2 regions of the Sporosarcina sp. FSL K6-5500 genome follow, and region 1 is predicted to be linked to the other one. Evidence: riboswitches for the same ligand, from Rfam matches in the RefSeq annotation. Region 1 holds a riboswitch; the other holds the start of a gene.

Region 1 (16,288 bases):
TTCCAAATAATTGTCGGATATTCGCGAAGCTAGAGTATCTAAATCCAGGAGGAAGCGTAAAGGATCGACTCGGATTAACACTCATTGAGGATGCAGAGCAATCGGGAAGCTTGTTGCCAGGTGGAACAATTATTGAAGCGACGGCGGGAAATACGGGTATCGGCTTGGCTCTTGCAGCGATTGGGAAAGGCTATCATGTGATATTTGTCGTTCCAGAAAAGTTTAGTTTAGAAAAACAAACACTTATGCGTGCACTTGGTGCTGGAATCATCAATACACCAACCGAACTAGGCATGAGAGGTGCGATTGAGAAAGCGAGAGAGCTTGTTTTACAAACACCCGGTGCTTTTACACCATCACAGTTTTCAAATCCCGCAAATCCGGCGACGTATATGAAAACACTTGGACCCGAATTATGGCGTGATTTAGATGGGGAAATCGACGTTTTTGTTGCGGGAGCGGGGTCTGGTGGTACATTTATGGGGACCTCGCAGTTTTTGAAAGAACGCAACCCGGGTGTGAAAACAGTTGTCGTGGAACCTGAAGGCTCTATACTCAACGGTGGAGCAGCAGGATCTCATGTAACAGAAGGAATTGGAATGGAGTTTTTACCAGACTACATGGACCCAACGTATTTTGATGCCATTCATACAGTTAGCGACGAGGACGCGTTCATGCAATTGCGTTCATTGGCGAAAAATGAGGGGTTGCTCGTTGGAAGTTCTTCTGGCGCTGCATTCTATGGTTCTTTACGTGAAGCTGAAATTGCGAAAGCGGGAAGCCATATTGTTACCATTTTTCCTGATTCCAGTGAGCGTTATTTAAGTCAGAACATCTATGATCTATTTAAAGGGAGAGAATAATTCATGCGTGCAAAAACGAAATTAATCCACGGCGGTATTGTTGGAGATGCAACGACAGGTGCAGTTTCCACACCCATATATCAAGTAAGTACGTACAAGCAACAGACAGTCGGTCAATTTAACGGGTATGAATATTCACGTACAGGTAACCCAACTCGTCATGCGCTAGAAGTATTAATTAGCGATTTAGAAGGCGGAAAAGCGGGCTTTGCTTTTGGCTCCGGAATGGCAGCGATTAGTTCGGTTATAATGTTATTTAGTAAAGGTGACCATATTGTTCTAACAGACGATGTATATGGTGGAACATACCGTGTCATTACGAAAGTATTAAATCGCTTTGGCATCTCGGCAACATTCGTTGATTCTAGTGATATCACGAAAGTGGATGAAGCAATTAAAGAAAATACAAAAGCGATTTTCTTGGAATCCCCAACGAATCCACTGTTAAAAATAACGGATATTGAAGCTGTTACTAAGCTTGCAAAAGAAAAGGGATTGCTCACAATTGTCGACAATACGTTTATGACCCCATATTTTCAACAACCAATCGCTCAAGGCGCAGATATTGTATTGCATAGTGCGACGAAATATATCGGAGGTCATAGTGACGTCGTAGCAGGGCTTGTCGTGGTAGCAACAGAGAAACTTGCAGAGGATTTACATTTCATTCAAAACTCGGTGGGCGCTATTCTTGGGCCACAGGATTCATGGTTATTGATTCGCGGTATAAAAACGCTCGGACTTCGTATGGAAGAGCATAATGTGAATGCGCAGAAAATCGCGGAGTTTTTAGATGGACACGCGGCAGTGGGGAAAGTGTATTATCCGGGACTTAAAACACATCCGGGCCGAGAATTGATGACAAGGCAAGCGACCGGCTTCGGTGGTATGATTTCGTTCGATGTTGGAAGCGAAAAGAAAGCTGATGAGTTGCTTGCAAAATTGCGCTACTTTACGCTTGCGGAAAGTTTGGGAGCAGTTGAAAGTTTGATTTCTATACCTGCACGCATGACACATGCGTCAATTCCGCGTGAACGCAGATTGCAACTAGGGATTACAGATGGTCTTGTACGCATTTCGGTAGGAATTGAAGATGTGGAAGATTTACTTGAAGACTTGGCAAAAGCGTTAGCATAACAGTACGAAAAGCTATTCACATTCATCGTGAATAGCTTTTTTTCGTTCATATAAAAAAGACATTCAAAATTCTATACAGAAAATTTACACACTCTTTACAGGAAATTTACACGTATATGAGAAAATTGAGTATAAATTCCTGTGAGGTGGTTATTAAATTGAGTCGATTGGCACAAGAAGGCGTTAAGAAGATAAGATTTGGAAAAGTAAACTGGACGAATGTATCTTCTAGAGTTACCAACATCACATTTAAAACTCGATTACTTTTCGCAATTCTAACAATCCTGCTAATATCCACGGTTACAATAGGATTCACAGCGTATGAAAAAATGACGAAAAGCACTATTGAACTCGTCTCTTCCCATTTGGAACGAGAGGTGACAATTGTCAATGATCTAGCGAAAACATTGATGTTGATACATATCGGGAATAAGGAAAATTTTATGTCTGCTCTTGAAGAGGTTGTTAAGAGGCAGCATGTATCCTTAACTCAAGATGGTTATAATGCAACGATGTTTTACTCAAAAGATGATCAACTGATTCCCTTTGCGGTTAGTAAAAATACGAATCTGAGTTTGTCCAATCAAATTGTGGAGAAAATCAAACAAGACGGTAAAGGTATTTTACATGAAACAATCCAAGGAAATCCGCATACTATCAGCTATTATCGTGTTCAAGAGTTAGGCGGGGAATTTATTATTGTCGTTCCGGACAGTGATTATTTGGCGGATACGAAAGAAATGGGAACCCAAATTTTGATATCGATCCTAATTGCGTTAATCATCGCATTGTTACTGATTGCGCCGACGATTCACCGAATGACGAAACCGATAATTGTATTGCAACAAAAAATGCGCATGGTCAGGGAAGGGGATTTAGGAGTCGATTTGGCGATTCAATCTTCTACACCTGAATTCCAATCGCTCATTAAAAGCTTCAAGATGATGATTGAAAGTATGTCCTATATGCTCGTGGAAATAAAAAACACTAGTATACAACTAGCACAGACTGGAAGTCATTTAAACGTCAGCTCAACTGCACTGCTGACAAAAAATGATTATTTGAATGCTCAGGTTTCAGAGTTGGAGACGATTGCTGCAGAGACGGTTTCTGTATCAGCAACACAGCAGCAAGCCTTCCAGCAGATGAAAGTTCAAATGGCTACGTTGTTTAATGAAATGGAAGAAGTTTTTCATGAGTCAACGATTACAAAACAAGTCGTGAAAACAGGAGAGACTTCGACAATCGAGGCAGCAAAAATGATGAGAATCTTCTTCCGAAGTATGGAAAGTGTCATTCAAACGATTGATGACTTACATGAAAAGTTCATGTCCGTTTCTAGTGTAGTTAGCACCATTGATAGCATTACTGACCAAACGCGTATGCTTGCATTAAATGCGAAAATCGAAGCAACTAGAGCTGGAAAAGCAGGAGCAGGATTCTTAGTGGTAGCAAATGAGGTCCAACGATTAGCGGAGCAATCGGCTAACGCTACAGGAGAAATTAAAGGTACTATTTTAGAAATGGAACAATCCGTTGATAGGACTACTTTGAATATAGAAGAGATGCAAGTAGATGCAACAAATTTTGAAAGTATTACACAAGAAAATAGTGGGAATTTCAAGGCCGCTGCAGATCAAATCAAGGTATTGGATCGAAGGTTATTTGTTATGAAAGATCACTTGAACTCGTTGGAAAGCGGACTACCGTTATTGGAGGCATCTACGAAACAAGTAGAAAATGTTTCCGAAAAAAATAAAAGTAATGCAGCTCAAATGATGCGCGCATTTCAGGAACAATTTGAAGCGATGCAAGCTGTTGAAAAAACGGGGTCAGAGTTATCTTCTCTTTCCAATAAACTGTTGGTTAACGCCAATCAATTCACTACTTCAATTTGATTTACTGAATCGACGGATAGTAACCTGTATAATGAAAGAAACAAAATAGTCAAAGGGGGACTTTTCTTATGGCACAACATCACTTCCATTTAAAAGCTGACTGGCCAGGTTTACGGAATGATATAGGAACAATCGATGCGGGAAATTTAAAGACGGAGATTTCAATTCCAACCGAAATGGACGGGCCGGGAATTGGTACAAATCCGGATGAAATGCTGCTAGGTGCAGCGGCGACATGTTATATTATTACACTTGCGGCTATGATGGAGCGAAGTAAATTGGAGAAAGTCGCCTTGACGATGGAGTCAGTTGGTGTTGTCGATGTAACGAACGGTGTTATTACATATAAAAAGATTATTCATAAACCAGAAATCGTATTGAAAAAGGAGGCAACTGAAAAGGATGAAGCACTGGCACACAAGCTTGCGGAAAAAGCTGAAACGTCCTGTATGATTAGTCGTGCTATCAAAGGAAATGTAGAAATTGAGTTAGATACAACTGTAATAAAATAGAATGCTAAGATGTTCAAAAACCGTGCTCTATGGAGTGCGGTTTTATTTATATGGAAAAATAAGATTGTATTAAACGTAGATAAAATGTATATTTGTTTATATAAAACTAATGTAAAGTGAAAGGTGTTTATGTTTAAGTGGATATGTCACTAGATTACTCGGTAGAAGTTATGGAAAAGGGATACATCGAAGAGAATCGCTATTATCGCTGCTTATTATGTGGTGAAGAAGTTGAAAAAGGAATCATTTATCCTGTAGGAGATGTACTTTTCACAGATTGGCGTTATATGGAACATCATATTGAAAGGACGCATGGTAGTGTTTTTGAACGATTACTCTCAGGTGGTAAGGAACAGACGGGGCTGTCCGACCAACAGTCGAAATTGCTTTCTTTGATTTACGCAGGAAAGACAGATAAAGAAATTCAACAGGAACTGAAAATCGGAAGCATGTCGACGATTCGTAATCATCGTTTTTCATTACGCAAAAAAGAAAAACAAGCAAAAAACCTGCTGGCTCTCATGAATTTAGTGAAACGGCAACAAGAAATCGTAACAGATGAACCGAATATCGATAAGCCGAATGAGAAATCATTTGAACCTTCAACAGAATTAGCGCGCTATTTCTCTGAGGAGGATGGGCGTTTGAAAACACTAAGTATGAAAGAGCAAGAAAAAAATCGCCTGTTAGCAGAAATTGCGTTGCTCTTCAAACCGAATAAAGTGTATTCAGAAGGTGAAGTCAATGCGATTTTGGTGACGATCTTCGAAGATTATATGCTGTTACGGCGGGAGATGGTCGACCGTGATGTGTTAACGCGTAATGCTGAAGGAAGTGCATATCGCCTTGTGCAAAGTCTAGAAAAAGGAGATGTCGATGAAATGGATTTTAAAAAAGAAATGAAATTGAAAGCGAAAGAAGATAAACCGAGTTATGGAATATTTCAAATCAAGAATGTAAAGAACGGGAAGCTATTTGTAAATTCGACACCGAATTTCAAAACATTGAACGGATTAAAATTCATGTTAACTACCGGCGGGCATAAAAATAAAGAACTACAAACCGATTGGGATGAACATGGAAAAGACAATTTTGAAATTGAAATACTTGAAACGATTGATGAAAAGGATTGGCAGGGGATTAGTAAAAGTAAAATCCTTGAGAAGCAGTTGGATAAGTGGGTAGAAGAGTTACAGCCATATGGGGAAAAAGGATACAATCGTATTAAAAAAATGTGATAGACAGTTAAGAAGACACGTCTGTTGATTAACCATTTATTTGTATAAAACACTGGTGAGTAAGGCTTGGAAAATCCATTTTGACTGGACCATTTCGAGCACTCTAGTACCCTGTACAATTTGTTCCTCGCTTACTTTTAGCAGAGATTATGCATCTATCCATGTGATGTCTTATAGAAAGTGACACTTCTTTAAAATAAATAAGAAAAAACCATATAGAAATTATCAGCCGCCAAAATTACATCTTTGGCGGCTTTTATCCAGGTAGACAATCGTCTATTCTTTTGTCCCAAAAAGCTTTAGCACTTCGTGTACTAATGTATTTGGAGCGCGACGGATGAAGGACCACCATACGATTACCGAAAAAATATGTAGGGATGCGACAAAGTCGCATCCCTACATATTCAGATATCCCGGTAATCTTATAGAAGTCATTCAATCCAAAGCAATCTAAAATAAATCATACACGTAGCGCGCCCATAGTGTGATCAAGTTATTTACTGGCCGTCTTTTTCATGTCTACCAAGGCGCCTTCCGCTTTTCTTATGTTCACTTATTTGGCGTATCCTGTTCAGGCTTTTTAATTGGCACGAGATTAAAAATATCATGATCTTCAAAAGCATCAACAAGGCGATCGAGCCACTCGTAATAATCACGTAGGTATAGTAATTTTTCAATATCTATAGTTACTTCTTCTCTCAATTCATCATCTATCGCGGGATCGTTCACTAGTCCTTCCAGTTCAGCCAAAGATCTTCTTATTGCGGCTGAATGAAAGGAAACAGATCTTCTCCACTTTATTGAAAATAGGTCAATAAAGCTTTGATACCAATCATCCTTCACTTGATAAAGGTCTTTTCGGACCCCTCTTTTCCAAGCGCGTTCCACTAACTTCAAATCGGATAGTGCTCTGACAGATGTGCTCATGCTCGTTTTGCTCATCCCGAGTTCTTCTGTCATGTCATCCAATGTTAACGGCTCATTATGAAAAAACATCGTGCCATACTGTCTTCCAGCAGAAGGTGTAAGACCATAAAGATGTATATTTTGTGCGATGGATTCAATAATCCGCTCACGAGCTTTTTCAAGTTTTTCATTACCGTTCATACAACGTCTTCCCTCCACTATAACCGGCATTTATTAACCGATCCAGCTCATTTCTTATAGCGTATTATATCCTATCTTAAAAAGCAATTCGTAGCAATAAAAGTTTGTACAGTTTTTTCTGTACAAACCATTTAAATTGAGAAAACGGTTGTAATGCAAAAAAAAGACAGCTATACTAGAAGACATTCGTCAGTTTTGAAAATATAAGGAGTGTATGTATGAGTGATCAGATTGCCAGTAAGAAAATCGAAGTGATAAACACCACGAAGATTTTCGGTAAAAATGCGAAGCGGGCTTCCCAGCTTCTAAATGAAGGAAAAACAAAAGGTGAGATTTTGAAAGCCACCGGCGCAACAGTCGGGGTGAAAAATGCATCATTCGATGTGTACGAAGGTGAAATATTTGTCATTATGGGATTGTCAGGTAGCGGAAAATCAACGCTTGTTAGATTGCTGAACAGGCTGATTGACCCAACAATGGGCAATATCCTGCTAGACGGTGAGGACATCGTCGGGATGAATAAAGAACAACTTCGTAATGTAAGGCGTAAGAAAATTGGAATGGTATTTCAAAACTTCGCACTCTTTCCCCACAAGACGATTCTTGAAAACGCGGAGTATGGCTTAGAAATCCAAGGAGTAGCGAAGGCGGAACGTCAAGTCAAAGCTAAAGAATCCTTAGGACTAGTCGGACTTGCAGGATATGAAGATCAATTCCCTAGCCAGTTGAGCGGCGGCATGCAACAGCGTGTTGGTTTAGCGAGAGCGCTAGCTAATGGACCAGATATTTTGCTGATGGACGAAGCATTCAGTGCGCTTGATCCGTTAATCCGCAAAGATATGCAAGACGAATTATTGCAACTTCATAATGATATGGGGAAAACAATTATTTTTATTACGCATGACTTAGATGAGGCACTACGTATAGGCGACCGCATTGCATTGATGAAAGACGGGGAAATTGTTCAAGTGGGTACGCCCGAAGAGATATTGATGAGTCCGTCAAATGAATATGTAGAACGCTTTGTTGAAGATGTGGATCTATCTAAAGTATTGACAGCGGGACATATTATGAAAAAAGCAGAGACGGTTCAAATCGACCGTGGAGCGAGAGTAGCTCTTCGAATGATGAAACAACTTGGGATATCTTCAATTTACGTTGTCGATAAAGCAAAACGTCTTTTAGGTGCGGTCACGGCCCAAGATGCGAGTTCGGCTATTGAAACAGGGAAGACACTTGAAGAAATAATGATTACCGACCTTCCGATGATCCTTCTGGATACCGTGCTAATCGATCTGTTCGATATCGTATCGACAGCTGTTATCCCAGTTGCTGTCGTTGATGAAAATAACAAGCTTCAGGGAATTATTATTCGTGGTGCATTGATTGGTGCATTATCAGGTGATAATCAGTTTATCAATAATAACGGAACTTTCGATTCCGATGAACAAACGGATACGGAGGCGAAGATAAATGGATAAATATTTACCTCGTTTGCCATTTGCGGAGTGGATTGACAATGGAGTCGATTGGCTCGTACTAACTTTCGGTACAGTGTTTGACGGAATTTCAGATTTTCTCAAAGGAATAGTTGAAGGATCAGTGGAATTGCTCGATATCGTGCCATCTATTTTACTTGCCGTGTTATTTGCCTTGCTTGCGTGGTTTGTATCTACTCGCCGCATTGCCATATTCACATTGTTCGGCTTGCTGTTCATCGATTACTTGGGCTATTGGTACCCGATGCTGCAAATGCTAGCGCTCGTACTCACCTCTGTATTCTTCGCGCTGATAATCGGAATTCCAGTCGGTATTTGGGGATCACAACAAGCGACAGCAAGAAAAATCATCAATCCCTTATTGGATTTGATGCAAACCATGCCGGCATTCGTTTATTTATTGCCAGCTATATTCTTCTTTAACATTGGGGTCGTCCCAGGTGTTGTGGCATCTGTTATCTTCTCAATGCCGCCAACAATTCGTTTGACAATGCTTGGAATTGAACAAGTTCCGAAAGATTTAATCGAAGCGACAGAAGCATTTGGTTCTACAACTTGGCAGAGATTGAGCAAAGTACAAATTCCGCTTGCAAAACCGACAATTATGGCGGGTGTCAATCAAAGTATTATGCTTTCCCTATCGATGGTCGTTATTGCATCGATGGTTGGTGCGCCAGGGCTTGGTGAAGAAGTTTACCGAGCTGTTACACAACTGAAAACGGGTGTCGGTTTTGAAACCGGATTGTCCATCGTTATCGTAGCAATCATTTTAGATCGCATCACGCAACACGCAGGAAAGAAAAAACAAGGGGGAACTAAACTATGAAATTAACAAAAAAAGTATTAGGACTTGGAGCGGTTGCACTGCTTGCAGTCGGACTTGCTGCATGTGGCAGTGACAAGAATGAAGCAGACGGAGACTCCACGAAAACAGTTGGTGAATCAGTAGACTATAAGATTACAGGTATCGATCCAGGTGCAGGTATCATGGAAGCTACTGAAAAAGTGCTTACAGAATATGACCTTACAGATTGGGATCTTACAACAGGTTCAAGTGCGGCAATGACAGCTTCACTGAAAAAAGCCTATGACAAAGAGCAACCGATTATCGTTACAGGTTGGACACCACATTGGAAATTTGCGAAATACGATTTGAAATATCTTGAAGATCCAAAAGGTGTGTACGGTGGGGAAGAGCAGATCCGTACAATCGGAAGAATCGGATTAGCAGAAGATCTGCCAGAAGCGCACCAAATCTTATCGAAGTTCAACTGGACTGAAGAGGATATGGGAGAAATAATGGTAGCTATTCAAGAAGGTGAAAAAGAAGACGCGGCAGCACAAAAATGGGTTGAAGCAAATGAAGAAAAAGTGGCTGTATGGACTGAAGGCGTTGAAAAAGTGGACGGCGACAAGATCAAACTTGCTTACGTTGCATGGGACAGTGAAATCGCTAGTCATAACGTCATGAAACTTGTTTTAGAAGATATGGGTTATAAAGTGACATTAACACAAGTTGAAGCAGGTCCATTATGGACTGCAGTTGCTGACGGTAGTGCAGATGCATCGCTTGCAGCTTGGATGCCATTAACACATAAAACATATGCTGATAAATTCGAAGGTAAATTCGAAGAGCTTGGCATCAATATGGAAGGTGTCAAAGTAGGTCTTGTTGTACCACAATATATGGACATCGATTCGATTGAAGACTTGAAGAAATAAACAACAGAATTCTACTTCTATTTAAACGTAAATCGTTTTTCTAATAGTATAAGACTTGCATTAGCTAGCGTAATAACTAGGACAATGAACCCGGAAGAACGCTGTAATATGCAGCGGTTTTCCGGGTTTTATTGAGTGTGATTCTTATGATATAAGCTTCGAACTGAGAATGCAGAATGAACAGTATCTACACAAATTGAACGGCAAAAAGGTAAGTGAAATGGAAGTATTGTGCTTTCCTATTCATGGTAGTTATTGCTTCAATGGCTGTTACACAATTGGTACCGGATCGTAGCAATCATTTATTGCATCACGAAACGCGCAGGAAAGAAAAAATAAGGGGGAATTAGACGATGAAATTATCAAAAAAAGTATTGGGACTTGGGGCAGTTGCTCTACTTGCAGTTGGACTTGCTGCATGTGGCAGTGACAAGAATGAAGCAGACGGAAACTCCACGAAAACAGTTGGCGAATCAGTAGACTATAAGATTACGGGTATCGATCCAGGTGCAGGAATTATGGAGGCTACTGAAAAAGCGCTGGTAGAATATGAACTTACAGATTGGAAGTTGACAACAGGTTCAGGCGCAGCTATGACAGCTTCACTAAAAAAAGCATATGACAAAGAACAGCCAATCATCATAACGGGCTGGACACCACATTGGAAATTCATGAAATTCGATTTGAAATACCTTGAAGATCCAAAAGGTGTGTATGGTGGAGAAGAACAAATCCGTACAATCGGGAGACTTGGTCTGCAAGAAGATTTACCAGAAGCACATAAAATCCTATCACAGTTCAAATGGACTGAGGAAGATATGGGAGAAGTTATGGTAGCGATACAAGAAGGTGAAAAAGAAGAAATAGCGGCACGAAACTGGATCGATGCAAACGAAGAGTTAGTGGCAGAATGGACAAATGGTGTGGAGAAGGTGGACGGCGATAAAATTAAACTGGCTTATGCAGCATGGGACAGCGAAATCGCAAGCCATAACGTCATGAAACTTGTTCTGGAAGAAATGGGCTTTAAGGTTACATTGACACAAGTTGAATTAGGCCCGCTATGGACTGCGGTAGCTGACGGTAGTGCAGATGCATCACTTGCAGCTTGGTTGCCAATTACAGCTAAAACATACGCTGATAAATTCGAAGGTAAATTCGAAGAACTTGGCGTCAATATGGAAGGCGTTAAGATTGGTTTAGTGGTACCGAAGTATATGGACATCAATTCAATTGAAGACTTGAAGAAATAAATAATAGAATGTCAGTGTTATTAAAGCGCGAGCACTAGGATAATAAACCCGAAAGAACGTTGCAATTCGCAGTGGTTTTCCGGGTTTATTATATGTTGAAAATGCAATGGTATTCTTATTTCATCATACATAGAAGACTCAGTTCTGTTCAAACAGACTGAGTCTTTTTTGATTTTATGGCAGCAGTATGATAACTTTAAGTCGGCACGTATAAACAAACTCTTCGGGGCAAGGTGAAATTCCTTACCGGCGGTGATCGAGCATAGCTCGTCAGTCCGTGACCCGTCCTTCCTTGCTTGGAAGGCGGTGGAGCTGGTGAAATTCCGGCACCGACAGTTATAGTCTGGATGGGAGAAGTTGTTTGGATATGCGTGCTGTGCTTGCAGGCTCTGCCCTTTCAAAAAACGAAAGGGGGAATGCCAATGGACCCTCAACATTATATGAGACTTGCTCTTGAACTGGCGCGTAGTGCACAAGGACAAACCTCGCCGAATCCACTTGTTGGTGCTGTTTGTGTGAAAGACGGCCGGATTTTAGGGACGGGTGCGCACTTGAAAGCTGGGACACCTCATGCTGAAGTGCATGCGCTGGCAATGGCAGGTGCGAATTCTATTGGTGCGGATCTATACGTGACACTGGAACCGTGTGCCCATACTGGGAAAACACCTCCGTGTACAGATCTCATTATTTCATCTGGAATTCAACGTGTTTTTGTTGCGTCTATCGATCCGAATCCCTCCGTCAATGGAGCGGGAATCGGGCTTCTTAAAGTTGCTGGGATTGAAGTCATTACCGGCATTTTACAGGAAGAGGCAGAGCAGTTAAACCAAGCATTTTTTCATTTCATCAGATACGGGAAACCATACGTTACCTTGAAAGCCACCGCAACTCTTAACGGTAGACTTTCAACGCAGAACGGGGACAGCAAATGGATTACTTCGGCTGCATCACGAACCGATGTCCATCACCTCCGCCATACCCATGATGCTATTTTGGTAGACGTACAAACCGTACTTCACGATAACCCTTTCCTCACCACCCGTTTGCCCCATGGTGGAAAGAATCCAATTCGAATTAATTTAGACCGGCATCTCAGGACGCCAAATCAGCGAATGTTGTTACAGACGGCGCTATAGAAACAGTTATTTTTACTCTCGATTCAACACATTCTGAAACTACTTTTTTTGAACATCCTTTAGTTTCAATTAAAAGGATTTCAGAAAACGTATCTTTTTTGAATGAAGTTTTAAAACGTTTTGCTGATAAAGAAATCATGACAATGTTCGTTGAAGACGGTAGCAAAGTTCATTTCAGTTTAATCAATAAAGGTCTCACAGATGTACTGTATTTGTATATGGCTCCGAAATTAATCGACAACGGTTCTTCATTGTTCATGAATGATACTTGGAACCTGATTGCAGAAGGCGAATCCTTGCGTTTTTTAGATGTGCGACAAATAGGGGACGATTTCAGCATGGCGCCAGGTTTCTGAAGGAGGATTGACAGCAGTTGTTTACTGGAATTATTGAAGAAGTAGGAACAGTTTCAGCGGTTAGGCCAGCGGCGAATTCTTTGCAACTATCAATCCGTTGTAGCAAAGTGCTTAGCGATGTTAAAAAAGGCGATAGTCTGGCGGTGAATGGTGTCTGTTTGACGGTATCAGATTTCTCGAGCAATCATTTTACAGCTGATGTCATGCCTGAAACTGTTAAAGCGACAACGCTTCAAGCATTGCGTACGGGAAGTCCAGTTAACTTAGAACGTGCGATGGCGGCGAATGGTCGTTTCGGCGGACATATAGTCAGTGGACATGTCGATGGCACTGGCGAAATTGTTTCGGTTAGACAAAAAGAAAATGCAATCTATATGGAAATCAGTATCGCAACTAAATTATTGAAGTATTTTATCCCAAAAGGTTCAGTAACTGTGGATGGAACATCACTTACTGTATTTGGTGTGACGAGTATTAGTTTTATCATCTCATTAATTCCAGTCACGCAAGGTGACTCAATCATCGGCCGAAAACGGGCTGGGGATCGAGTGAACGTAGAATGCGATATGCTCGCGAAATATATAGAACGGCTAATAACTACAGACAAAGAGAATCCAACTGGCGGTTTAACAATGGATACCCTTATCGCCAGTGGATTCCTCAGTTAAGGGGGCAAAGCAGATGTACTCTACCGTAGAAAAAGCAATTGAAGAACTAAAAAAAGGAAAAGCAATTATTGTCGTAGACGACGAAGACCGAGAGAATGAAGGTGACTTTGTTGCACTTGGTGAATTCGCTACACCCGAAATGATTAACTTTATGGCGACGGAAGGCCGTGGATTGATTTGCGTGCCGATAGACGAAGAGAAATCGCGACAGCTTGAACTCGGACTTATGACAGAAAATAATAGTGATGTGCACGGAACTGCATTCACGATTAGCATTGATCATGCGGATTGCCATACTGGAATCTCAGCATTTGAACGGTCGGAAACAGTTTTAAGGATGCTTGGGACTGAAGCAGGTCCAACAGACTTTAGAAGACCAGGACATATGTTTCCGCTAATAGCGAAGTCTGGCGGCGTCCTAAAGCGCTCTGGTCATACAGAAGCTGCTGTAGACCTCGCGAAGCTCGCGGGAGCAGAACCGGTCGGCGTCATATGTGAAATTATGAACGTCGATGGGACAATGGCGAGAGGTCCACAGTTGAAAGAGATAGCTGAACGATTTGATCTTGTTATCTTAACAATTCAGGAACTAATTGCTTATCGCCGCCTCAATGAAAAACTTGTAGAGCGTATTGTAGATATTAATCTGCCAACAGATTTTGGAGATTTCAAAGCAGTAGCTTACGTTGAAAAAGAAACAGGGCATGAACATATTGCTTTGATAAAAGGCGATATCGAAGACGCTGAAAATGTACTCGTCCGCGTTCATTCGGAATGTTTGACAGGCGATGTCTTTGGCTCATGTCGATGTGATTGTGGTCCGCAACTTCAAGCTGCACTTGCGCAGATTGAAAAAGCAGGAAGAGGCGTCTTACTCTATATGCGTCAGGAAGGTCGTGGAATAGGTCTCGTCAATAAAATGAAGGCCTACAAGCTACAGGAAGAAGGATACGACACTGTTGAAGCCAATGAGAAATTAGGATTTCCGGATGACCTTCGAGATTACGGCATCGGTGCACAAATACTGCGGGATCTCGGTTTAACGTCGATTCATCTTCTGACGAACAACCCGCGTAAAATTGCTGGAATAGCGGGACACGGATTAGAAGTAACAGAGCGCATTCAAATCGAAATGCCTGTTAAAGTGGAGAACAAAATTTATATGGAAACAAAGAAAAATAAAATGGGACACTTATTGCATAATTGAGGGGGAATAATGATGAGAACAATTTATGAAGGACATTTAGTTGGAACAGGGCTTAAAGTTGGAATCGTGGTAGCAAGGTTCAATGAATTCATTACAGGAAAATTACTAAGCGGAGCGGAAGATGCATTGCTTCGTCACGGAGTAGCCGACAGTGATATCGCGGTTGCTTGGGTGCCAGGTGCCTATGAAATTCCGCTAATAGCGAAGAAGATGGCGGCTTCCGGTAAGTACGATGCAGTTATCACACTTGGTACAGTTATCCGCGGAGCAACACCGCATTTCGACTATGTATGTAATGAAGTGGCTAAAGGGGTCGCGGCCATCAATCTGCAGGAAGGCATCCCGGTTATTTTCGGTGTCTTGACAACAGACACGATTGAACAGGCAATTGAACGTGCGGGAACGAAAGCCGGCAATAAAGGATGGGATGCAGGGAATGCAGCGATTGAGATGGCGAATTTGTTGAAACAGATATAATCGTTGATAAATAGAAGGCACAGTTTTCGGTTATCCGGAAACTGTGCCTTTTTTAATATTTCAACACCCGCGTACATGTTAGTTAAGGAAATGTAGTAGTAGAGTGAATAATGTGGTTAGTTTTAGGGATTCCGAGGTATAAAGAATAAAGGAAAGGTTTTTTGAGGAAACTATTTTTTGACGAAGTGCATACAATGTTGTATGATGCTAATAACCAAGTAAGTTAATATGAATTAAGGAGAATGGGTATGAAGAAATTTAGTTTACGCGTAATTCTACTATTTACAGCAATCATATTACTTGCTGCATGCGGAAACGCTAATAAAGGAAATACAAGTGGTAGTGAAGAGTCTAAAGGAAACAGTGATTCAGGAAAGAAAACGGAAGATTTACTTGTGAAAATACAGGATGAAGGCAAGTTAACAATCGGGACAGAAGGAACATATCCACCATTTACATTCCATGATGAGAAAGGGGAACTTACAGGTTTTGACGTTGAAATCGCAAGAGAAATAGCGAAACGACTCGGGGTAGAGCCTGTATTTCTAGAAACGCAATGGGATGCGATTTTCGCAGGGCTTGACTCTAAACGGTTCGATATGATTGCAAACCAAGTAGGGATTCGTGAGGACCGTATTGAGAAATATGACTTTTCGGAACCGTACATTTCATCATCTGCAGTCCTCATTACAAATACTAGTAATAAAGATGTGACAAGCTTTGAAGATATTAAAGGGTTAAAGTCTGCGCAGTCATTAACGAGTAACTATGCAGACACTGCAAGATCTTACGAGGCTGAAATTGTGGGTGTTGAAGGATTTAACCAAGCTATTGAGCTCATCAATTCCAAACGTGTAGATGTAACGATAAATGATAATTTATCTTACTTAGACTTTATGAAGCATAAACCAGATGCACCTGTCCAAATTGTGGCGACAGCAGATGACGTTTCACAAAGTGGTTTAATGTTTAGAAAAGGTAATGAAACACTTGTTAACGAAGTAAATAAAGCACTAAATGCAATGATTGAAGACGGAACATACTTAAAAATATCCGAGAAATGGTTTGGTGAAGATGTCCTTAACTAATATTTTAGCTAACCCAGAGAAAGTACAAAGACTTCTAGATATTGCCCTAACATCCCTTTGGCCATTGCTGGAGGGAGCTCTTTACTATACGCTTCCTTTAACGTTTCTTTCTTTTTTCTTTGGAATT
Region 2 (16,288 bases), 1.5 Mb from region 1:
GTAGATGAAATGCCCGTACAAAACCTACGAAAGCACATCTTGGAACACTGGGAATCCATGAAAATGGAACTTCTTGAGGGTACTTATAAGCCGCAACCTGTCCGCAGGGTCGAAATCCCGAAACCTGACGGTGGCGTGCGGTTATTAGGTATCCCTACCGTGACGGATCGTCTCATTCAGCAAGCCGTTGCCCAAGTATTATCTACTTTGTATGATCCAACGTTTTCCGACCATAGCTATGGTTTTCGACCAAAGCGAAGCGCCTACGGCGCAATAAGGAAAGCGAAAGGATATATACAGGAAGGTAATCGGTGGGTAATCGATATAGACTTGGAGAAGTTCTTCGACAAAGTGAACCATGATAGGTTAATGGGAACACTTTCGAAACGAATCGAAGACAAACGTCTGCTTAAGCTAATCCGTGACTATTTGAAATCAGGAATCATGATAAATGGTATCGTGACAACCAGTGAGGAAGGTACGCCGCAAGGTGGCCCACTCAGTCCATTACTTTCCAATATTGTCCTTGATGAACTAGACCAAGAATTGGAGGAAAGAGGACATAAATTTGTCCGATACGCTGATGACTGTAACATCTATGTGAAAACACAGAGAGCAGGTAATAGGGTCATGAGTTCTGTCACTTCATTTATTGAAGGGAAACTTAAGTTGAAAGTGAATCTGGGTAAATCTGCAGTTGACCGTCCATGGAAGAGGAAATTTCTCGGATTCAGTTTCACCAATGGTAAAGAACCGAAGGTTCGCATCGCCAAAGAAAGTGTGAAACGGATGAAGAATAAAATTCGCGAAATCACTTCAAGGAAGAAACCTTATCCCATGGAATATCGGATAAAGAAACTCAATCAATATCTGATGGGTTGGTGTGGCTATTTCGCATTGGCAGATACGCCAAGCGTGTTCATTAAATTCGATTCTTGGATTAAAAGAAGACTCCGGATGTGTATGTGGAAGAACTGGAAAAAGCCAAGTACGAAGGTGAGGAAACTCATTGGATTAGGTGCGCCGAAAGATAAGGCATACGAATGGGGTAACTCACGTAAAAGTTACTGGAGAATTTCTAAAAGTCCCGTATTACATAGAACCCTCGGAAACTCCTACTGGAGTTCCCAAGGGCTCAAAAGTCTACTGTCACGTTACGAAACTTTGCGTTATCAATCTTAATTGAACCGCCGTATACCGAACGGTACGTACGGTGGTGTGAGAGGTCGGGAGTTAATCACTCCCTCCTACTCGATTTTTATAAGTGAATCAATTTCATATCTCTGAGCCCTTGCGGCTCTAAGTATAAAACGGCAAGAAAATAGAGCACCTCCCCAAATCCTGTATAATGAGAGTTCTGACACACACATTAACAGACTGGAGAAATGCTCTATGCCTATTATACGACAAGAAAGCCTGTTTGACATGAAAGTTTTATTTGATTTGGAACCTACCCATCGATTTAATTCAATTTTATCCGGTATTGAGATTCATCCGATCCTTGACGTAGTAATGAAAAAGTCTAGATTCGGACCTAAACAATCGCTTAATTACTCTGCAATGATCTATTCATTGATCATCCGAATCACCGAGCGTATTCCTTTTATTAAAGACTTAGTAAAACGTCTCTCTACAGACTTACGATTTAAAGTTGATTGTGGATTCTTGGTATCAGATGAAATCCCATCCGAAGCTTCTTATTCACGTATGATCACATTGATTAGCGATTCTGATGCGTTAGAAATTGTTCAAGAAAGCCTACTTCTTCAGGCTATATCAGAAGGTTTCGTCTCAGATGAAACGATAGCCATTGATGCAACGCATGTAGAAGCACGTGATCGTGCTCCATATAAATCAGATAAGGTTGAAAAAGAACCCCAAAAACGAGGGCGTAAAAAGAAAGAGGAACGTGAACAATGGCTAATTGATAAAGCCGAAATAGAAGCGAATCTTCCGGTTTACGAAAAGAAAATTGAATACCAACTTGATATACCGCTTAAGGAACTTCGTTCCTCAGTTCCCACACAACCAAAGTGGGGAATAAAGAAGAACAGTGAAGGGAAAAACGTATTTTGGTACGGATTCAAATGTCATCTGGCAGTTGGGACGAAGAGCCAATACATTCTTCAATCTCTGTTTTCCTCTGGTAATCTTAACGATGGAAAAGCTGCAATCCCATTATTAAAAGGTACTAAAGAACGCCTTCCGTTATTGAAAATAAAACATGTGACAATGGATGCTGGTTACGACTACCAACCAATTTATGAACAGATTTATCGTAATGGAGCGCAATCTATCATTGCTTATAATAAGAAGAACGAGCCCGAGCCAATAGGCTTTGATGAGCATTTCGCACCCACATGCGTGCGGGAACATTCCTATCGTTATGATAGCTTCGATGCGAAGTACAAAACGTTGAAATACACACGGCCAAACGAATGTAAGGACTGCCCATTAGCTAACGACAGTTTATGTCAGAAAATCTATAAAAAGAAAATTTCTGGCGATCTAAGACGTTACACAGCACCAGCACGTGGGTCAATGAAATGGGATGAAATTTATAAGGAACGAAGTTCCGTTGAACGTGTAAATGCTTATCTAAAAGGCTTTTTTCTGCTAGATCAGATTTATCATTGTACCGGAGTCAAAGCCAAAGTTCATTTCGACTTGGTTCATATTGCATACAATGCCAGTAAACTTGCAGTTGATCGTCTTACACAGCTTCAACTATCCGCAACAGCATAATCGTCTATTTCATTCGTTTTTTTAAGAAATCATTTCAAATTCTGTTTCTTTATGATTTTTTAAAAGTACGCATTATGAAATTGATTCAAGTGAAAATAAAAATCCCCTTCAAATCTACTTCGGTGCTTAGTTTATGCTATACATTGGCTCAACATATATAAAGGGGGATTATAAGATTCGGTAATGTCAATGTGTTGTAACTTCGAGGTTTCAAGTCAAGTGGTTGGGGCCGTTTATGATCGGTTGGTAAGGGTATATGGTGGGTGTGTGTCGATTATGATCGGTTGGCAAGGTTATATGCTCGTTCGTACGCCGATTATGATCGGTTGCAAGGTTATGCTCGTTTGTGTGTCGTTTATGATTGGTTGCAAGGGTATATGCTCGTTCATGTGGGGTTTATGATCGGTAGTCAAGAGTATATGCTTGGTCATGCGTCGATTATGATCGGTTGGCGAAAGTATATGCTTGGTTGTGTGTTCACTTTTGATCTTACTAGACACCGGTTCGCCATTTTGAAGTTGCGCTTAAGAACGTCGCTACGGCTTTTCTGTTTCTTTTTTGCACAACGACTTGTACAATGAGGATAGTAGCTAGTTGAAAGGGGTAATCATTTATGGAAGAAAAAGTGACGTTGTTAGTAGTAGACGACGAGGAGAGAATCCGTCGTCTGTTAAATATGTATCTTACTCGTGAAGGGTATGAAGTCGAAGAGGCTGTCGATGGCGCGGATGCACTCGAAAAAGCGCTTATGAATAACTATGATTGTATTTTACTCGATTTGATGATGCCTGAAAAAGATGGATTAGAAGTGCTAGAAGAACTAAGAGAAAAGAAAATTATGACGCCTGTCATGATGCTGACGGCAAAAGGCGAAGAGTCAGACAGAGTAACTGGTTTTGAGTCGGGTGCTGATGATTACATAGTGAAGCCTTTTAGTCCGCGTGAAGTTGTTCTGCGGGTTAAAGCAATTCTTAGAAGGTCTGTTACGTTTCCAGGTGCCGCTTCATCATCTACATCGAAGGACTTGGTCGTCTTCCCTCAATTAACGATAGATCACGATGCACACCGGGTTACAGCTGAAGGAGAAGAAGTTGGGCTGACGCCGAAAGAGTACGAATTGCTCTATTTTCTTGCGAAGTCGCCTGACAAAGTATTCGACAGAGAACAGCTGTTAAAAGAAGTGTGGCATTATGAATTTTTCGGAGATCTCCGTACTGTAGATACGCATGTCAAACGGCTACGTGAAAAGCTAAGCCGCGTTTCTGAACAAGCAGCAAAAATGATTGTTACTGTTTGGGGAGTCGGTTACAAGTTCGAGATTCCTAATGAATAGAATATGGAATTCAATTGTCGGGAAGCTATGGGCAACCATATTGCTTCTCGTTTCTTTTGTATTATTTATTGTTACGGCCTTGCTCCTTGAATTCCTAGATGACTTCCATACACAACAGGCTGAGGAATCATTGCGAAGGGAAGCAACAACGATCGGGAAAATTGTTAATGATCACGAAAGTCAAACTTCGATGAACTTGATTATTGATGACATTCTTGACGACGAAACGAATGCGATGATTGTCGATACCAATGGGGAAGTTACGCATTCATTCCATAAAGGATTGAACAAGGATAGAATAGAAAATAAAGTGCTCTATGAATCCATGTTTTATGCAGCTGAAAAGAATAATAAACAAGTTGTAAAAGAGATGATCTTACCTTCGATTAATGAAGAGAATGTCATGGAACAATACCTTGTTCTATCCTATCCACTTGAAAAAGGAGAGCAACTCGGTAGCTCAGTTATCATTTATCAAAGCCTTGAAGCCGTCCATAGGACAACAGAAAGTACTACACGTATCGTATTCTTATCAGCATTTATTGCCTTTATTTTAACAACATTTTTCGCCTTTTTCCTGTCAACAAGAATTACTTCCCCTTTACGTGGATTGAGGCAGGCGGCATTTGAATTATCGAAAGGGAATTTCGATACAAGATTGCCTGTAATGCAAAATGATGAAATTGGCCAGCTTGCAACTGCATTCAATCAGATGGGTAGACAGCTTAAATACCACGTTGAACTTATTAATCAGGATAAAGAGCAGCTTTCAAGCATCCTTACATCGATGACTGATGCTGTCATTACATTTAATCGAGATTATACAATCCTGCTAAGTAATCCACAAGCTGAACAGTTATTGCAGAATTGGTATTTTAAAAATGGCGCACAAGAGGGTAACCATCATATCCCACCGGCGATTTTTCATATGCTTGAACATGTTATTACGTTCGCTGAGGAAGTTGAAGATGAATTAGAATTAGGTGGACAGTTTTATGGAATCTCTATTAGCCCGTTGTATAGCGGAAATAGTATTCGTGGGGCAGTTGCTGTCTTACGTGATATGACAGATCAGCATAAGCTTGAGAAACTTAGATCCGACTTCATAGCAAACGTATCTCATGAACTTCGGACACCGATATCTATGTTGCAGGGGTATAGTGAAGCCATTATTGATGGAGTTATAACAAGTGATGAAGAGCGCGACGAAATGGTACAGATCATACACGATGAATCGAAAAGGATGGGCCGACTTGTGACGGATCTTCTCGATCTCGCAAGGATGGAATCAGGACATATGCGACTTTACAAAGACGATCTATCGATGATTCCTTTTCTCGACCGGATAGTCAATAAATTCATGCAAGTTGCGCGTGAAGCAAATGTCGATTTGACTTTCGAATTCTTGGAAGATACAGTACTCATTTCAAATGTAGATGAAGACCGTATGGAGCAAGTATTGACGAATTTAATAGACAATGCAATCCGCCATACACCTGATGGGGGAAGTGTTAGACTTGGAATACAAAAACAAGTTGATATGATTGAAATAACAGTGACAGATACAGGTGTTGGAATTCCGCAAGAGGATTTACCGTATATCTTCGAACGATTTTACAAAGCAGATAAAGCGAGAACTAGAGGAAAAGGCGGAACAGGTCTTGGTCTCGCCATCGCCAAAAGTATTATCGACTCTCATGGTGGCAAAATCGCTGCAACAAAAGGTGACACTGAAGGAACAATTTTCAGTTGTATATTGCCTTTAAAAAAGATGTAACTTAATAGCTTGAAATACGACTAATTGATAGAACGGGGGAATTTCATGGACGACTCCGTTTTCCATCGGCTTTACGAACAGTACCATCAGGATGTGTTCAAGTTTCTTATCTATTTGACGAGAGACCGTGACCATGCTGAGGACCTCATGCATGAAGTCTATGTGAGGGTACTGCGTGCTTACGCCGGTTTTGAGGGGAAAAGTTCCGAGAAGACATGGCTCTTTTCAATTGCTAAAAATGTAGCAATCGACCATTTCAGGAAAAATACAGTTCGTAAAAAGCATCTGTTCGATAAATTCGACTGGGAAAAGAGCGAACTCGTATCGACAGGTATCCTGCCGGAAGAAATCGTAGCACTCAGTGAAGAGATGCAAGAGCTGCTGCAAGCACTTAATACATGTACTGGTGATCAGAAAATGGTTATCATCATGCGCTATTTCCAAGATCTTTCCATAGCTGAAACAGCCGAAATTCTTAGCTGGACAGAAGGCAAAGTGAAGACAACACAACATAGGGCGATCAAAGCATTACAAAAGAAATTGAATGCTCTTCCGACAGAAGGGGGGAAACTAGATGACCCACAAAGATTGGAACGACAACAAGATTGAAAAACTCCTCGGTGATGTGCCTGACATATCAGATAATCGTCAAATGTCGGAAATACTGGCACGGCTGAAGCAAGATGAACGGCTGAACACGCCTCACCGTAAAAAATCAAAGAAATGGATGCCAGCACTTGTCGCTGTTGCTGCTTTGCTTGTTATCGGCCTGTTGGTTCCTTCTATGTTTGGTGAAAATGAATTATCAATGAAGGACCAAAGTACCGACAATAAAATGATGCAGAGTGAGGACGCCGAACCTTCTGCAAGAGGTGCGAGTTTGGAAAATGAATCGATTACGGATGAAGAAGCGGAAATGGGCACAATGGATGGATTTTCTACTAAGATGGCATCTGAAACAGGGAGGACACACCATTTTGCTGTCTACTCCGAAGACGTTACCGATAGTACACTATTCCATTTAGGTCTTGCAGGTGATCAAGCTTTAAGCATTGCCGTTACATTTATCATTCCGAACAGTCAAATCAATGAGGATATTGGTTTCTTGGAGCCATCGAGTTATGATTTGTACAAAAAGTATGCGGATCGTCTCGATGAAAGTGCACTAGGTTTTCAAGAGTATCATCCTTATAAAGGCAACATCGCCGCAGAGGATCATGTAATTATCCACCAGCTACCGCAAGGTCATGGTTATGACATAGGTTCGGGATCGATGGAAGTCTATCTCGACTCTTTACAAGATACGTTTTACGGTTATCAGGAGGTCCGATTTGAGAACGAGGATGGAACTGCGACCATGTTCTCTGAAGTAGGTCAACCGAGCACACCGTTGATTTTGAAAAGTGGTCGTAATCATTTGAATTACTATATGTTTGAACAACAAGATGGACAGCAGTTTCTTACATCGAACTTTTCCCAACCGCAGCCATCGTTGAACGAGGCATTACAGCAAATGAAAGTGAAGCCGAATGATGTTTTCAAGCCAGTCATTCCAAGTACTTTAAATTTTGAAGTAAAGGCAGATGACAAATTGACGACCATCAAATTCACACAACCACTGGATTTGGACGCGATGGAGCCGGAAAAAGCGATGCAAATGGTTGAGGGCATGCTCCTGACAGCAGCTGATTTTGGTGAACAGCTTCAATTCGAAAATGTCGTTCAAGAAGAATGGAACGGTTTTAACTTCAGCCAGCCTTTACCGGTACCGGTTGGATCTAATCCACTTCCACTTATATTGAAGTAAATAGAAAGACCTTTGTAAACAGCCTTGTTTACAAAGGTCTTTTTTTTGTATACAATAAGGTTGTAACAAAATATTGATTCATCTTCGGGGCAGGGTGTAATTCCCGACCGGCGGTAAAGGAAAGTCACTTTCCAAGCCCGCGAGCTTAACAGCTGATACCGGTGTAATTCCGGAGCCGACAGTATAGTCTGGATGGGAGAAGGTGAAGGTGCGGCCATCTTTTTGTGTTGTCTACAAAAAGAGGTGCTTATTTAAATGTGGGTTAAAAGAGAAAGAAACAGTCTCTTTTCTACTCTCTATTTGAGTATACCTTTCAAATCCCTCGAGCTTATTTGCTTTTGGGATTTTTTGTCGACATAAACAAGGTGGAACGGCCTTTCCTCTTTTGAAGTGAATCGCAAAAGGAGAGAGGAACAAATGAATAACAAAAAGTTGCGAAAGATGATTCTCATCGCGATGTTAGGGAGTATTGCAACTGTTTTGATGCAGTTTAACTTCCCATTACCTGCACTACCTGGATTCCTGAAAATTGATTTCAGTGAGATTCCAGCGGTTTTGGCAATAATGACGATGGGACCTGTAGCAGGTATTGCGGTCGAACTGCTTAAAAATATAATGCACTGGTTCATGTCAGGTAGCCCGACAGGTGTTCCTGTTGGTGAAATTGCAAACTTTGCAACAGGCGTGCTTTTCATAATGCCGATTTATTTTATCTTTAATAAATTTAAAACATCTATTGGTCTAGCTGGAGGCCTCATTGCTGGAACTGTCTCGATGGCTATTGGCATGAGTGTCTTGAATTACCTACTGTTTTTACCAATGTATACGTATTTCATGAATTTCCCAGCCATGGCAGGGAATGAGTTAGCTACTTTTATTGTTTTAGGAGTTCTACCATTTAACTTGATCAAGGGAATTATGCTAATGATTATTTCCATGCTGCTTTTCAAGAGTATGAAAAAATGGATTGCAAAACAGCGTACCCAATTAACTTCATAATATAAAAAAAGGTCGTCCCGGGATTTTCCAGGACGACCTTTCCACGTTCGATTTATCTAGCTTCGTGACAGTGGTCTCTCAGCCAATTGGTAGAGCCACTCACGAGTCTTTAACACTATTGTAGAGTAACGTCTGTCTGGAAGCCAGCACGACAAGTTGTCGTAGTTTTAAAGCGACTTCTGTTATCGACAGCGCTTGCCTAGTTAATCTTCGTATTTAAGTGCATCGCCATCAAATGGTGCGTCGGCGGTTTTGATAGAATCGGTTGGGCAGCCATCGAAAGCGTCTTCTAGGTCTTCCATCAGTTCTTCTGGAACTTCAGCTGTTCCCATGTTATCATCGAGGATAACATAAGCAATTCCTTCATCATCATAATCGTATATATCCGGGGCAGCAGCTCCACACGCACCACACGCTATACATGTATCCTGATCAACGATTGTATATTTAGGCATAGTCTTTCTCTCCTCTTTTCTCCGTACAAACAATTTACTTCACCTTTCATTCTAATGATGTTGACAAGAGTTTTCAACAAAAAACATTTGTTAATCGGAGGAATTCAAAATGAAACTATCTTCAATACTATTAACCATCATAGGCAGAATAGACGGTGAACGAACAATCTATGCGGGACTTCACCTATTACGCGGCAAAAGATCGGGACAAACACTGCAAGATGTTGAATATTATGGTTTGAAGGAATTCTTTGGTATTGTACCAAAACTGACAGCTGAACGATTCGATGAGGCGGCTAAACAGTTAAGTGATAGGGGTTTCATCTCAACAATGGATGATTCTTTCGTCAAACTGACGGAGCAAGGTCGCGTGGAAGTTGGCAAATTACCGTCCTACCGATTTAACGGCTGGGATTATAGAGGAAGGGAAATGATTTTTTTCGGAAGGTTATCGCTTGTTGTGCAGACGGTTTCGAATTTCAAAGCAAAGGAAAAATCGTTTATGCCCGCTCAAAAAGACCGTGATATTCAAACTTTTGTTAAAATGCTACTACATAATCAGCGAATCAGTGATCCAGTATTTGCTAAAGGCGTCAGCGAAGAAATTCGGCTATGTATTACTCGAAGTGAAATGGATGAAAGACAAAAAACAATTATCACTCATCGCTTAAGTGGTTTCGGACTGACAGGCTGGACATGGGATCAGTTAGCAGATAATTTGAAACTAAATCCATTCGATATCCGTCTACTATTTATAGAAGGTCTACATATGATGCTTGCTGTCATTATTCTGTCTCCTGATTTGCCTTTTTTGCGAAAAATAGCTGAAAGCGTCAAGGTTTCGACATATTTGACGGATTCCTCTGTAAAAACGAAGCAACTTTTTGATCGTGGCTTTTCTCTTGAAGAAATTGCGATGGCGCGCAACTTGAAACAGAGTACAATTGAAGATCATTTTGTAGAAATGTCTATTAATGATACAGAATTTCCGCTAACACAGTTTGTTTCTGAGGAAGATGCAGAAGCAGTAGCTGGAAAAGTGAAGGAAATTGGAACCCGTAGACTTCGCTTGCTGAAATCTGAATTCGAAACGCTTTCCTATTTTCAACTTCGTCTCATCTTAGGTGCGCGGACGGGAGGGGGCAACTAATGGCTATTCACAAATTATTAAAAGAGAGATTCGGTTTTGATCAATTCAGGGCAGGACAAGAAGATGTCATTCGAGATGTGATTGCGGGCAAGGACACGATTGCAATTTTACCTACAGGTATAGGGAAGTCACTTTGCTACCAATTACCTGCCTATGTACTTGAAGGTACTGTCTTAATCGTTTCACCACTCGTTGCGTTGATGGAAGACCAGGTAGCAATCATGAAAAGGAACGGTGAAAAAAGGGTTGTTGCGTTAAACTCATTTCTTTCTTATTCGGAGAAAACCAGGATAATGGGGGAATTAGGCCGCTATAAGTTCATTTTCATATCACCTGAAATGTTGTTGCAAAAAAATGTGACTGCTCATTTTCGTAACATTCATTTGTCGTTAATTGTTGTTGATGAGGCTCATTGTATTTCTCAATGGGGATTTGATTTTAGACCAGAATATTTGCGGCTAGGAGAATTTTTTGAAGGATTAAACCGACCAGGTATTTTGGCTCTTACCGCAACGGCCGATGATAAAGTAAAGGCTGATATTTGCAGGTATCTGCAACTTCAAATGCCTGCAATTCATCAACATTCGTTGGACCGCCCTAATATTTCTTATTCAATTGTCAAAGTTGATAATGGGATGATGAAAACGGAGTGGATTAAGAATCGTATAGTAACGACGGCGGGTCCTGGAATCATTTATGTGGCATCGCGAAAGCGGGCTGATGAACTATCTCAGCTTCTTCAGCTGGAGGGTGTTTCTGTGGCATCTTATCACGCCGGCAAAGAGCAAGAAGATCGAGCGTTCATTCAGGAACAATTTATCACTGGTGAAATTAGCTGGATATGTGCTACAAATGCGTTTGGAATGGGTATACATAAAGACGATATCCGTCAAGTGATCCATGAACATGTACCTCAAGCTATCGCAAGTTACATTCAGGAAGTGGGGCGTGCGGGACGTGATGGTGATTTAGCGGCAGCGACGTTACTTTTTTCGTCCGATGACGAAGGAAGAACGCGTTTCATTATCCAAGACGATCTCCCTCAAGAATGGGAAATCAAGCACTATAAAAGTCTTCTCGTAGAGAACTATCCGCCTGCTGAAGCAGCTGAACTGGCACGGATTAGCGAAACAGGAAAACGTGTCATAGACTACTACATCGAACGGATGCCGATTGAAGATGTCATTATTCGTATGTCTGAATTGATACGTGAAAAAGAAGCGCAACTACAGACGATGCTTCGATTAGTTCATTCTGAAAGATGTATTCGGGAAGAGATTTTAGGTTTTTTCGGCGAGGCATGTGGAATGAAACCGAAGTTTTGCTGTTCGGTTTGTGGAACAGCGGATGGTCTAAAGCTTGATGTACAAAAAACAATCGTGTTGGATAAACGAATGGTGGATTGGGAGGAAAGGTTGACGGGGCTTCTTGGATAAGAAACCTGTTGTCCATTTAACTTCATTCTGAAGAACTATGCCTGATGACTCGTGGAACAAGGAAAGTTGCAGTTCAATCGCCCCTCTGAGTAACCAATATCCTGTTGGTGCAAATACAGCAAGGTGTATTTGATTTTTACGACAAAATTCGTCATAATGAAAGAATAGCACGATGTGATAGGAGAATGTAGCGATGAAAAATGATGATTATAAGACTGACTTTGAAGAGCACAGGAAGGAAATCGGTCTAGACGATGGTCATGAGGTTAGCAAGCTTCCATCGCGTAGCGAATTGCATAGGAAAGGTCGTAAACCTAAAAAGAAATCCAGCCATACGATGATTAATGTTATTCTTGGGTTATTCACACTTATTCCGGTACTCATTTTAGTGTATATTATTTCCGATTTTTATACTCCGGGTGATCGTACGTCAGCAAAAGGTGGGGAAACCGGCACGCTCTTTGAAATGAACAGTGAAAAGCCAGTTGAAAAAACTGCTGATGCTGATAAAGACGATGAAAAAAAAGCAACTAGTAATGAGGACGAAAAGAGTGCTGTGAAAACTGAAGCTGAAGCAAAAGTTGAGGAGAAGCCAGTATCTAAACCAGTAGTGAATGTCAATCCAACACCAGAAAAGAAACCAGAAGTAAAAGTAGAAACGAAGCCGGAGAAGAAACCGGAAGTAAAACCGGAGTCTAAACCAGTAGCAAAAACGCATACGGTTGGTAGTAATGAAAACCTTTATCGTATTTCTTTGAAATATTATGGTAACGGTGGAGGCGTCGAAAAAATCAAAAGCGCAAACGGCTTAACATCGAATGAAATTGGGGTTGGACAGAGACTTGTCATTCCTTGAGGAATAGCAGTATGAAAAAGGCGAAGTATAGATTCTTTGCCTTTTTCTTATGATAATAGGGAAATCTGGGTTTTTTGACACGGAACTGTGTCAAGCTCCAAGCGCCAGACGTTCGGGTCATAAGTGAGCCCGGCTAATCGGCAAAAGAATGCCGCTTCGCCGGTCCGCCCTAAGCCTGTCGCATCTACATGGCACTTTGCGCTTATCTTATGAAGGGTGGGCATGATTACGGTTAATAAAATGATATGGTCATCTGTTTCGCTGATGATTGGATTTTTAATATATATGTTTATGAGTGCTAGAAGAAGGAATGTTATTTACCATAATATGAATGTTGCGTCTGATAGTCAGGCTGACAAAAAAATGTCGGTATTTTTCATTTCAGATATCCATCGGCGTAAAATCGATGATAAATTGCTAGCGAAAGTTCAATCTGCCCATGATATCGATATTGTTATCATTGGCGGTGATCTAGCTGAAAGAGGAGTACCACTAGTACGGATAGCTGAAAATATCCGTAAGTTAGCGCAATTGGGACCGTTATTTTATGTTTGGGGTAATAATGACCGTGAAGTTGGAGAAGAAGAAATGCGAGAGATTATTACTCGTTATGGCGGGAAAATCCTTGACAACGAAAGTAGTGTTATTCCTGGACATCCGCGTTGGGGTATAGCTGGAACGGACGATCCGTCAAGTCGAAATGTCGATATTGACTCGACCCTCCGTGTTGTCAGTCAGTATGACAATGTTATTTTGGTCACGCATACGCCTTCGCTTTTTAGGAAAGTGGAGCAGTTATATGAGCCTCGATTGATGCTTGCGGGGCACACACATGGCGGACAAATTCGAATCGGGAAATACGGTCTACAGGAAAAAGGATCGTTCCGATTGAAGAAGGGTAGAGCGAAGCTAATCAGTAATGGATACGGCACGTCTACGTTGCCACTGAGGCTTGGTGCGGCGCCTGAATGTCACGTCATCGTCATAAATTATGGAGAAGTGTACTAAAGGAGTGTATTAAATAAAATGATACAAAAAGATGTAATAGTGGTAGGGGGAGGTCCATGTGGCCTGTCAGCAGCAATAGAACTGCAAAAACAGGGACTGGATGTTCTTGTTATCGAAAAGGGCAATATAGTCAATTCGATTTATCATTATCCGACGCATCAGACGTTTTTCAGTTCAAGTATGAAGTTGTCTATAGGGGATATTCCATTTATCACGGCTATAGATAGACCGAAGCGGAATGACGCACTTGTTTATTACAGGAAAGTTGCGGAACTGAAAGAAATTCCTATCAATAGTTTTGAAAAGGTAGAGGATGTTGCGAAAATAAGTACGGGATTCCATATTTTGACGGATAAAGACGAGTATTTAGCAACTAATGTGGTAATCGCGACTGGCTACTACGACAATCCAAATCAACTCGGTATTGAAGGGGAGGACCTCCCGAATGTCTTCCACTATTTTGAAGAGGCACATCCTTACTTCAGAAAAAAAGTGGTTGTAATTGGAGGAAAGAACTCTTCCATCGATGCTGCTCTCGAATTGGAACGTGCTGGGGCACTGGTTTCAGTTGTTTACCGCGGTTCCGATTATTCACCAAGTGTTAAGCCCTGGATTTTACCTGGTTTCGATAGCCTTGTTCGTAGTGGTGAAATTGCCATGCATTTTAATGCGGATGTTGTCAAAATCACGGATGCTTCCGTCACGATTGATATCGAAGGGGAATTGTTTGACATTGAAAATGATTATGTCTTCGCAATGATTGGCTATCATCCCGATCACACTTTCCTAAAAAAGGTTGGTATTTCGATTGAAGAAGAAAGCGGTCGCCCTTCTTTTGACGAAGAAACAATGGAAACGAATGTCGAAGGGCTCTTTATTGCAGGTGTTATTGCTGCGGGGAACAATGCCAATGAGATTTTCATCGAAAATGGTAAGTTTCATGGTGAAATAATTGCGCGTACGATTGATGCAAAACAAAATAGTGTAAAATAAAAGCTACCCTTCAATCTAGGAAAACAGGTTGAAGGGCAGCTTTTTGACATTTACATCTACAACAATTTTACTTCGTACAAAGTTCGAGTAATAGTTTTAAGCGTGCTTTTTGGCCACTTAGCCCGTGTTCGAAGCGTACACCCATATCTTTCAGCATCTTACCTCCGCCTTCATACGCATAAATATCCTGTGCAATCCCATTGAAGCATCGGGAAACTAGGATGACTGGAAGACCTTCAGAAAGTAGACGTCTGATTCCGCCGACCACATCAGGTGGGACGTTCCCTTGTCCTAGTCCTTCAAGTACGACACCGTCATAGCCAAGAGAAGATATCGAAACAAGCAAGTCGGATTCCATTCCGGCATAGATTTTAAACATGGCTACTTTTTTGTTGATGGACACGACAGGGAGATAGGTTCTTGATAATGGTGCATGGTGGAAATGAATGGCTGACTTCGTTACAATGCCGATGGGTCCATATTGCGGACTTTGAAAAGTAGAGACACTACTGCTATGTGTTTTCGTCACATTCGTCGCTGTGTGGATTTCATCATTAAGTACGACGAGTACCCCTTTATCGTTTGCGTCGTCTGCTGCGGCAACTCTGACAGCTGACATCAGGTTATAGACGCCGTCCGATCCAATTTCATTGGAAGAACGCATTGCACCCGTCAATACAATTGGGATATTGAAATTTGTTGAGAGTTCAAGGAAATACGCTGTCTCTTCAAGCGTGTCTGTGCCATGTGTAATGACAATACCATCAAAGGAATTATTCTCCGTCAGACGGGAGATCAGCTCTTCGAGTTCAAGCATTCGTGCTGGTGTAATATGTGGAGAAGGTAAATTAAAAGCTTCCACTTCTGTTATGTTGGCGAATTGCTGGATGTTGTCTATTTCTAATGCGAGAGGATTTGCAGCACTTAACATTACTCCGCCGGTTTTGGTATCCAGTTCCATTGAGATCGTACCGCCTGTATGAACAAGCAGAATGTTTTTCTTCATAGTAGTTCCTCCTGTTTAAGGGAAATCATGGTATAATAAAGCAAAATGGGGGCCGGCCGATGTTCATATTGTTCACTGTAGCGATTGCGCCGGGATTGGCGCTCTTTAGCTATTTTTATTTGAGAAAACAGATTGCGAAAGAACCATCACTTACATTATTTCATACATTCATATACGGCGCTATCATGACTTTTCCGATAATGTTTATCCAACACGTATTTGAAGAGGAAAACATCTTCTCCCACTTTTTCATTCGGAATGTTATTTTTACAAGTGGACTTGAGGAGTTCTTTAAATGGCTCATCCTGTTGCTTGCCATTTATAGGCATGTTGAATTTGAAGATGCATACGATGGGATCTTATATGGTGCCAGCGTGTCATTAGGTTTTGCGACGGTTGAAAATATTATTTATCTACTTACATTTGGAGCGGACACCGCATTTCTTCGGGCTTTATTGCCGGTTTCCAGTCATGCACTATTCGGTGTAGTAATGGGCTATTATTTTGGCCGAGCAAAATTTGCAGTAGAATCAAACATCAATATGTATTTGTTTCTAGCATTCCTTGCCCCATATAGTCTTCACTTCATCTATAATGGCATCCTCGCTGTAGATAATCTCTGGCTCTATCTGATTATACCTTTCATGCTGTTTCTTTGGTGGTTTGGCTTAACTAGAGTTAAATATGCACATACGTTCGCAATGCAGCAATTCAGACGCAAAG

What was found. Region 1 has a riboswitch for FMN ahead of ribD (bifunctional diaminohydroxyphosphoribosylaminopyrimidine deaminase/5-amino-6-(5-phosphoribosylamino)uracil reductase RibD). Riboswitches for the same ligand answer to the same signal wherever they lie in the genome.
Region 2: it holds a riboswitch for FMN, as region 1 does, so the genes downstream of both, MKX62_RS21760 (ECF transporter S component) here and ribD (bifunctional diaminohydroxyphosphoribosylaminopyrimidine deaminase/5-amino-6-(5-phosphoribosylamino)uracil reductase RibD) in region 1, are expected to answer to the same signal.

The regions. Positions count from the first base shown of each region.
Region 1 is NZ_JBBOTP010000001.1:3,037,897-3,054,184, forward strand. It holds gene MKX62_RS14615 (PLP-dependent cysteine synthase family protein) at 1-863, shown strand, start outside; gene MKX62_RS14620 (bifunctional cystathionine gamma-lyase/homocysteine desulfhydrase) at 867-2,000, shown strand; gene MKX62_RS14625 (methyl-accepting chemotaxis protein) at 2,159-3,898, shown strand; gene MKX62_RS14630 (OsmC family protein) at 3,967-4,410, shown strand; gene MKX62_RS14635 (DUF2087 domain-containing protein) at 4,554-5,648, shown strand; gene MKX62_RS14640 (GbsR/MarR family transcriptional regulator) at 6,198-6,755, opposite strand; gene MKX62_RS14645 (quaternary amine ABC transporter ATP-binding protein) at 6,974-8,236, shown strand; gene MKX62_RS14650 (ABC transporter permease) at 8,229-9,080, shown strand; gene MKX62_RS14655 (glycine betaine ABC transporter substrate-binding protein) at 9,077-9,976, shown strand; gene MKX62_RS14660 (glycine betaine ABC transporter substrate-binding protein) at 10,330-11,229, shown strand; FMN riboswitch at 11,445-11,592, shown strand; partial or broken gene ribD (bifunctional diaminohydroxyphosphoribosylaminopyrimidine deaminase/5-amino-6-(5-phosphoribosylamino)uracil reductase RibD) at 11,670-12,721, shown strand; gene ribE (riboflavin synthase) at 12,739-13,389, shown strand; gene MKX62_RS14675 (bifunctional 3,4-dihydroxy-2-butanone-4-phosphate synthase/GTP cyclohydrolase II) at 13,403-14,596, shown strand; gene ribH (6,7-dimethyl-8-ribityllumazine synthase) at 14,609-15,073, shown strand; gene MKX62_RS14685 (amino acid ABC transporter substrate-binding protein) at 15,322-16,161, shown strand; gene MKX62_RS14690 (amino acid ABC transporter permease) at 16,148-16,288, shown strand, end outside.
Region 2 is NZ_JBBOTP010000001.1:4,492,319-4,508,606, reverse strand. It holds gene ltrA (group II intron reverse transcriptase/maturase) at 1-1,182, shown strand, start outside; gene MKX62_RS21785 (IS1182 family transposase) at 1,393-2,745, shown strand; gene MKX62_RS21780 (response regulator transcription factor) at 3,359-4,078, shown strand; gene MKX62_RS21775 (ATP-binding protein) at 4,071-5,855, shown strand; gene sigX (RNA polymerase sigma factor SigX) at 5,901-6,464, shown strand; gene MKX62_RS21765 (hypothetical protein) at 6,430-7,662, shown strand; FMN riboswitch at 7,739-7,870, shown strand; gene MKX62_RS21760 (ECF transporter S component) at 8,080-8,661, shown strand; gene MKX62_RS21755 (ferredoxin) at 8,865-9,116, opposite strand; gene MKX62_RS21750 (helix-turn-helix domain-containing protein) at 9,226-10,266, shown strand; gene MKX62_RS21745 (RecQ family ATP-dependent DNA helicase) at 10,266-11,702, shown strand; gene MKX62_RS21740 (LysM peptidoglycan-binding domain-containing protein) at 11,896-12,558, shown strand; gene MKX62_RS21735 (metallophosphoesterase) at 12,781-13,566, shown strand; gene MKX62_RS21730 (YpdA family putative bacillithiol disulfide reductase) at 13,585-14,559, shown strand; gene MKX62_RS21725 (asparaginase) at 14,627-15,565, opposite strand; gene prsW (glutamic-type intramembrane protease PrsW) at 15,625-16,288, shown strand, end outside.